DNA from 2 places in the Thiomicrorhabdus immobilis genome. Region 2 is predicted to be linked to the other one. Evidence: riboswitches for the same ligand, from Rfam matches in the RefSeq annotation. Region 2 holds a riboswitch; the other holds the start of a gene.
What was found. Region 2 has a riboswitch for cyclic di-GMP ahead of L6421_RS06320 (DUF2202 domain-containing protein). Riboswitches for the same ligand answer to the same signal wherever they lie in the genome.

Region 1: another riboswitch for cyclic di-GMP. It lies ahead of L6421_RS02175 (methyl-accepting chemotaxis protein); the one in region 2 lies ahead of L6421_RS06320 (DUF2202 domain-containing protein).

Annotation. Positions count from the first base shown of each region.
Region 1 covers NZ_AP024202.1:503,546-507,863, reverse strand. Annotated here, with positions in the region: gene L6421_RS02185 (protein adenylyltransferase SelO) at 1-1,172, shown strand, start outside; gene L6421_RS02180 (hypothetical protein) at 1,492-1,839, shown strand; cyclic di-GMP riboswitch class I at 1,993-2,073, shown strand; gene L6421_RS02175 (methyl-accepting chemotaxis protein) at 2,170-4,318, shown strand, end outside.
Region 2 covers NZ_AP024202.1:1,395,859-1,400,176, forward strand. Annotated here, with positions in the region: gene nikB (nickel ABC transporter permease) at 1-913, opposite strand, end outside; gene L6421_RS06315 (L,D-transpeptidase) at 910-1,392, opposite strand; cyclic di-GMP riboswitch class I at 1,741-1,828, shown strand; gene L6421_RS06320 (DUF2202 domain-containing protein) at 1,945-2,652, shown strand; gene L6421_RS06325 (ABC transporter substrate-binding protein) at 2,831-4,318, opposite strand, start outside.

The DNA.
Region 1 (4,318 bases), 890 kb from region 2:
ATAAAGACAACCAATACTGGGATTTACACCTTAAAGGCTGCGGCAGAACACCTTACTCTCGACGAGGTGATGGGCGTGCGGTACTTCGCTCCGCAATCAGGGAATATTTAATAGGTGAAGCACTCGATGCGCTTGGCATTCCGACCACTCGCTGTTTAAGTATTTGCGGTAGTCCAGAAAGTGTTCAGAGGGAGCAATCTGAACCAAGGGCCACTTATATTCGCATCGCAAAAACGCATATCCGTTTTGGGCATTTCGAATGGCTAGCCCAACAAGGCGATATTGAACAACAAAAACAACTCGCTGAGTATGTCATTGAAACGGTCTACCCTGAACTAAGTTGTATTAAAGATGAAAAACAGCGTTATGCCACACTCTTGAAAACCATCATGCAAAACACCGCAAGCATGATTGCCGGTTGGCAAAGTGTGGGCTTCTGTCACGGGGTGATGAACACCGATAACATGTCGGTAGCAGGTGAAACGTTCGATTTTGGCCCTTATGCCTTTTTGGATGATTGCAAAATCCACTATATTTGCAATCACTCCGACACTGAAGGTCGCTATGCATACAGCCAACAACCCAATATCGGCCTATGGAACTGCCAAGTACTCGGACAAGCTTTTATCAACCTAGTTTCAAGTGCAGATATCGAACATGCGATCGACCACTATATTGAAACATTCAACCAGGAATATCTTCTTAAGATGGGGCGCAAATTCGGACTGGTCGACCCGGTTGAAGAAGACAAACATTTCATTGCTGACACACTGATTTTAATGGACGAATCTCAGCTCGACTTTCACTATTTCTTTACGCTACTGACCCACTTCGATACAGAACAACACCATCTGTTCACCGACTACCTTTTGGACTCAAAAGCATGGCAAAACTGGCAAAAGCGCTATCGTGAACGCATATCTGAACAATCTAAAACACAGCGCCAACAGTGTTTAAAAGAAAACGTGCCGCTTTTGACCTTACGCAACTATATCGCTCAAGAGGTTATCGAATCCACCACCCAGGGCAATGTAAAACCATTGGAAAACTGGATGCAATGGCTTAGGCAGCCCTATAATCCAGCTGAGGTTTTTCTTGAGCAAAGCCATCGTCACTATTTGCAACCCCCGCACAAGCATAATAAAGGGCTTGCCTTAAGCTGCTCCTCGTAAACACCACCGTAACCTCTTTTAAAATCAACCATAAAGTAAACTAAAAGATGGCGTTGCACGGAGCGCCCCCTCTCAATAACCTGGCAACTCTCATCCTGAAGGCCATCTCGCTTCCTGTAATGATGGCCGACATCCCCTGTTATGGGTTAAGAATTATCCACCCGCCCTGTTAATCATAATCTTTATTGATTAATATTCATGTAGTTAAGTCGATACCGCATACTGACAATTGAAGAATTTTCAAACTTTCACAAACGTTTTGATGCATAATCCACCAATAAAGACATTGAACAATCTCACTTGACTGGTTTCCAAGACAATGAAAAGCCCTATCTACAAAACAGATCGCAAGGCCTTACTGATCGGTAAAAACGCATCGGCAGAAGCCACATTGGTAGACTTGTCTTTATTCGAAGCGGGGGTCATCACTCCCCGTGGGGCTAAAGAGGGTACCGAGCTCAAGTTAGAGTTTGAAATTCCCGCATTAGGCGAGTTCACCACCTTATCGATTAACACCTCAGTTACTCACCGGCATAACACCGAAGATAAAATCTACCTAAAGCTAGAATTTGCATCACTCAGTCATTTTGAACAAGAAGCCTTGGAAGATTTTTTCGCCTATAAAAAACGCTTAATCGATATGGGAAAACGCCATCATAGCGATTAGTTTCTCAATACTAACTTGATTAAACCTTATAAACTTCTTCTATTTAGATATCATTTTATTTGAATATCCTTTTTTTAAAATCAATAACATACTGAGATTAAGGGGTTTATTTTTATTCAAATGATATTGAACCCTACTTGATAAAAACACTACATTAGATTTAGCCAAACTTGTTGCGAAACAAGGACGGAAAGCCATGGATCTTAACAACCTTAAGACCGCCAGGTTGCTTAAAAATACAACACCACCGCCCCCTGGCATAGAACAGGCTTCCTAAAATAGAATCAGAATAGATAAAAAACAACCAAATCCAATAAAGGTAAACGTAGCATGCGAGACAATGGACTTGTTACCCAAAAAGAATTCAATCTACCTAAAGATACTACGATTGTTTCAAGGACCGACTTGCGCGGCAATATCATATCCGCGAATGAAGCCTTTATTGAAGCAAGTGGTTTTTCCTGGAGTGAACTGGTCGGTCAACCTCACAATATCTTGCGCCATCCTGATGTTCCCGCTGCTGTATTTGAGGATTTTTGGTCAACCTTAAAAGAAGGTAAACCCTGGTCGCAAACCGTAAAAAACCGTAGAAAAAACGGCGACCACTATTGGGTAATTGCAAATGCGACGCCAATATTTGAACATGGCGAAATGACTGGTTATATGTCGGTAAGAACTCCGGCAACCAGAGAACAGATTTCCGCCGCTGAAAATGCCTACCGACTGATCGCTAAAGGCAAAATAGCCCTTCGCAACGGTAATGTTAAAAACCTGACCGAAACTTTCAACCCTCTTTTGCAACTCAATCAATCTGCGATTGCCTTTATATTATCCACACTTCTACTCGTATCGATTTTTACCACCCTACTGTTCCCTGAAATTGAAAGCGTCATTCCCACAGTCGTATTTGAAGTTATTGATATCGCGCTGGTCTTTCTAATTGTCTTGAGCAGCTGGCTAAATGGTAAACGCCTCAATCTGTTGTCTGAAAAAATCACGGCTATTTCCGAGGGGAACTTTCACGGAGAAATCGACTCAAGGGGCAACAGCCTGGTATCCAAGACTTTCGGTCGTTTGAAGTCGATGCAAATCAAGCTCGGTGCGGACTTGGATGATGTTAAGGCGGCGTTAGCGAACTCCATGCGTGTTGAAAGCGCACTTAAAGCCGCATCGTCCAATATCATGGTTATCGACCGATTCCGTAGCATTATATTTATGAATGATTCCGTTATTCAGATGCTTAAAAGTGTTGAGAATGAAATCAAAAAAGACCTTCCTAACTTTGATAGTGACAAATTGATACGTCAAAGCATTGATGTATTTCACCAACACCCGGAACACCAGGCTTCCCTACTAGACAACCTAAAAGAAAGTTATCAATCGAGAATCCATGTGGGAAACGCCATCATTGATTTAATTGTTGATCCGATTTTTGATGAAAACAATAATCGTATTGGGACAGTAGCCGAATGGAAAAATATGACCGATCAATTGGCTATCGAAGAGAACATTGAAAGCATTATTGCCGATGCCGCTAAAGGCATCCTATCACGTCGTATAGATGAGACGAAACTGCATGGATTTGAATTACAGATTTCACAATCCATCAACCTACTGTTGGAAAACTTTTCTCAAATCACAGAAAATCTGAATGTCATTTTATCCAACATGGCGACAGGAGACCTGACCCATCGTTTATCAGGTGAATATCAAGCGGAACTATTAGAAATGCAGACCGCCACAAACGATGCTATAAAAAGTTTCAGTCACACCTTAAGCCGAGTAAATACCGGTGCACAAGAAATTGGCGGTATGGCGAGAGAAGTCGCGGTAGCCAGTGAGGATTTATCTCAAAGAACCCAGGAGCAAGCCGCCTCGCTTGAAGAAACGGCGGCAAGCATGGAAGAGCTGACCGCAACACTTAAAAATTCAACCGATAACTCGATTCAGGCGAATAAACTTGCCCATGAAACAGTTACACAAGCCAGTAGCGGTATTGATGTAATGAACAAAACCCTTGAAGCGATGGCAGGCATTACTGAACTGAGTAAAAAAATTGGTGAAATCACTTCGGTGATTGATAGCATTGCCTTCCAAACCAATCTATTAGCACTTAATGCCGCCGTTGAAGCGGCAAGAGCAGGCGAACATGGTCGCGGCTTTGCCGTGGTTGCTGGAGAAGTCCGAAACCTTGCCAGTAAATCGGCCGAAGCCGCTAAAGACATCTCAACCCTTATTGGCTCAGCGATACAACAAATTACCACGGGTACTAGCTTAGTTGAAGAGACCAACAGCGTATTTGAAAAAATGGTTCACAGCATTCAAGAAGTCGAAGACCTTGTCTCTCAAGTGTATACAACAACCAATGAACAATCCCAAGGCATTCAACAAGTCAACCTTGCCATAGGACAACTCGATGAAGTCACTCAGCAAAACGCCGCACTTGTAGAGGAACTTTCAGCCACCGCAGGGAATATGA
Region 2 (4,318 bases):
CCCTGATTCTTGGATCCAGCCAAGCATAAACCAGCTCTGTAAGACCGTTGATGGTGATGTAGGCAACACTGATGACCAAGATACAACCTTGCACCACCGGATAATCACGACGTTGGATAGACTCCACCAACAATTGCCCCAAGCCTGGCCAATCGAAAACCACCTCGGTGATTACCGCGCCACCCAATAAGGTGCCAAGCTGTAAACCTAAAATGGTGACTACCGGCAGCAATGCATTCAATAGAGCGTGCTTTCCGTATACGATAGAAGACGGCAACCCTTTGGCTTGTGCGGTACGAATATAATCTTCGTGCATCACCTCTAACAAGGAGGCGCGTAACATTCTGGCCAAGATAGCCGCCAAGGCCGTTCCCAAGGTGATAGACGGCAAAACCCAAGCAAAAGGTTGTTCCACACCACTTACCGGTAGCCACGACAGGCCCAATGAAAACACCAAAATCAACATTGGCCCAAGCCAAAAATTAGGAATTGACACACCTATCAAAGAAACGGTCATCGAGAGATGGTCCGGCCATTTACCGGCACGTAATGCCGCCCAAAGCCCAAGCGGAAAAGCGATCAACACCGCCACCAACAAGGCCATGACCGCCAACTGCAATGTCATTGGAAACCGCTCGGAAATCAGTTCGGCTACGGGTTGTTGAAAAAACAGCGATTGCCCTAAGTCAAACTGCAACAGGCCTGTTAGGTATTGGATATATTGTGTCCAAATCGGCAAATGCAAGCCCAGCTGTTGGCGTAAGGCGTTCTCATCTGTCGGGCTAGCCCAATCGCCTAACATCACCGCAACCGGATCCCCTGGGACTAAATGAATCAAAAAGAACACAAGAGTCCCGACAATCCAGGAAACGAATAACACCGAACCAATCAAACGAAGCATATAAGCGATCAAGCGACAATCTCCACTGGCGTCTGGATATCGATCAAATCGAACAGCTCGATAATATCCTGGTTACGCATACGGATACAGCCATGTGAAACAGGTTGCCCCATAGGCTCTCTGTCGGGGGTACCGTGAATATAGATATAGCGTTGCATGGTATCCACTGAACCCAATCGGTTAATGCCTTTTTCAGTGCCGGATAACCAAAGGATACGGCTTAAAATCCAATCTCTATCTGGAAATTGTTGTGCCAACTCAGCCGAATAAATTTCACCGGTAGCTCTTCTAGCCACAAACACCGAGTTAATCGGCTGGTTTCTCCCTATCATGGCTCGCACGATGTGTTTACCTAAAGGGGTTTGTCCAGAATCTTTCTGACAACCAATGCCATTAAAAGCGGTGCTGACCGGATAGGTTTTGGATAAAACCCTATTCTCAAAAAGCGTGAGGGATTGGTCTGAAATTGATATGCGGATTGAATACGACAAAAATGATCACTGAACTAAATTAAAAAACAGCCATTATTCTACCCTTGATTCACCAAGCATTAAATGGATTACGAAAAATAAAACAACATGGGTGATATATTTTAAGATTGTAGACGGAAAACCAAAATATCGACACATAACAACATCTTAGCTTGATAGAAGGTACGCAAAGTCCTATATAATCGGCAATGTCATAAATAAGTCTGTTTCAAATCCATAAAAATTTTCATAGAGTAAATCATTAAATCTCACCCTAGAGGGTGATTTGCATAACCAAGCTATATCCCTAAACTAGAATTAAATCGACAAACTACTGCTTACACAGATTAGTTTTCGAATTTAAACAATTATTTGTTGCGCCAAACTTGTTGTGAAGCAAGGACGGAAAGCCAAGGGTCTTATTGATATCAAGCTTATAAGATAGCCGGTTGCCAAATAATGAATGGTCTAATAGTTCGCTCTAATAGGTCACTCCATTATTGTCCCTTCTCACATTTTTGTGCCTTCAATATCTCAATATCGAACAAAGATAAGATATTAAAGGAAATAAAAATGAAAAATTCAATATTCAAAACAGCCTTAGTTACTTTTGCCATTTTAGCCGTAAGCAGTCCATATGCGGTTGCCGGTAAATGGAATCAACAAAGCTCAACATCAACCGACACTCAAACAGCAACCACCTCTTCCTTAACCAGTTTTGAAAGCGACAGCTTAAAGTTCATGCGTGAAGAAGAAAAACTAGCACGAGATGTCTACCTAAGTTTATATGACGTTTGGGGTATGCCTATTTTTCAAAACATAGCCGATTCAGAACAGAAACATACCGATAGTGTTGCCAGTTTGTTAACTAAATATGGTATTGAAGACCCTGTTAAGTCGGATGCGATTGGAGAGTACACAGACCCAGCTTTTACCGAACTTTATCACGCATTGGTTGACTATGGTTCATACAGTTATGAACAAGCATTGAAAGTGGGAACGGAAATTGAAGAACTTGATATTGCTGACTTAAACAACCAACTGAATATCGTGAAAAAATCCGACATCCAGAATGTTTACAGCAACTTACTGAAAGGTTCTAGAAATCACTTAAGAAGTTTCTACAGCCTTGTTGTTGACGGTGGATTCGAATACACACCGACACACATCAGCCAAGAAGAGTTTGATGCGATTGTATACTCTGAAAGCGAGACCGGAAACATTAACGATACAACCAGCACTTCAACGTCCACAACCTCGGGTGGAAAAGGAAGACGTTAAAAAAACCGAAGCATAAAAACTGAAGCATAGGGACAAAAGCGCTCTCTCCTCTGCACGACTCAAAACGTCTCTACCTGAAATGCTTTGAAGTTTGTTTGATACGGCCTTTATGGTTACAAAACCATAAAGGCCGTATTTTTAGAACCACTAATCCTCTTTCTCGCCATTCGAAATCAAGTCACACTTTGTGACAATCAAGCAAGCCATCCAAACGTCCATCCGAGTAGAGAACATTTCCGCTTACGCCCTTTCTCGCCACCGCATACTGGTCTTCGTACCACAAAGGCATCGTCGCTAAGGTTTTTTGCAAATGACGCTGCAAGGTTTGGTAGAGCTCGGCTTGTTTTGCCAATTCTTGGGTTTTACCGGCTGAACGAATCAACGCATCCGCTTCAGCATCACGGTAACGTCCCCGATTCGCTCCACTGGGGGGAATCGCTTCAGAATCGAATACATACTGGAAAATATCCGGGCTCTTTATGCCGACCCACGCCAAGCTATAAAGCTGAAATCGGCCTTTTTTAATATCGCTGTAAAAGGTTCCCCAGTCATAACTTTGTATATTGAGGTGAATCCCCACTTGTTTTAATTGCGATTGATAAATCGTCGCCAATCGTATACGCGTGGGATCATTGGAGGTTTTATAACTCAAGCTGATAATCGGTTCATTCTGTTCATTAAAAGTGACCAGGCCTGCTGGTAAAGAAGAGAAATCGAGCTCTTTTAATAAGGATTTCGCCTTCTGAGGGTTGTACTCATAAGCGGGCATATCCTCTACACCACACCAATGCTCCGGAACCAGCAAACCACCGGCTAGACGGGCATGGCCGGAAAACATCGCATCCACAATAGCTTGCCTATCAATACCGTGGGCGATGGCCTGGCGCAATTCGGGCTGTGCGAGTAACGGGTCTTCAAAGTTGAAACCGATATAACCCAAATTGGTTCCTTTATGCCAAGTTACCGCTAATTCAGGTTGTTTTAAACAGTACTGCACCAATTCTGGCGAAAGGTCGTTTTGAATAATATCCAATTCCCCTTTCTTAAGCTTCAAGACCCTGACCGTAGCGTCTTTAACCGGAATAAACACCAGTTGGATGTGATCATTACGACGTTGAATCACCAGCTTCTGTTCCGATAATGACACGAACTCACATGCACCGGAACCGACCGGTTTCTCATGGAATGGATGCTGTTGCTCAAGCAGATTTTTAGGCAGGATTCCAATCACCAAACGCCCTACAAACAAAGCATCGGCTTTCTCTAACACAAACTCTACTTGCTTAGGGTTCAACACCTTAATTGAAGTGATGCCTTTCAAAGAGCCTCTATGAGCAGAGCCAAAATCCGGGTCGAGAATACTTTGATAGGTCGCGGCCACATCTTCCGCAGTCAGGGGCTGGCCATTATGAAACACCGATATTTCTTGCAAAGTGAATACATAACGGGTATCGGAAACTTGTTGCCAAGAAGCCAAGTCTGGAACCGCTTCAAAACGCTCATTAAAATCAATTAACTGGCGATAGAGTAAACGGTTGATACGACTGGAAAGTGCATCCGTAGCTTTGCGAGGGTCTAACATTCTAGGTCGTGCAGTAATACCGACTAGGATTTGAGAAGATTGTGCCTGAGAGTGGCAACCAACCAGGCCTGCTAAACCAAGAGA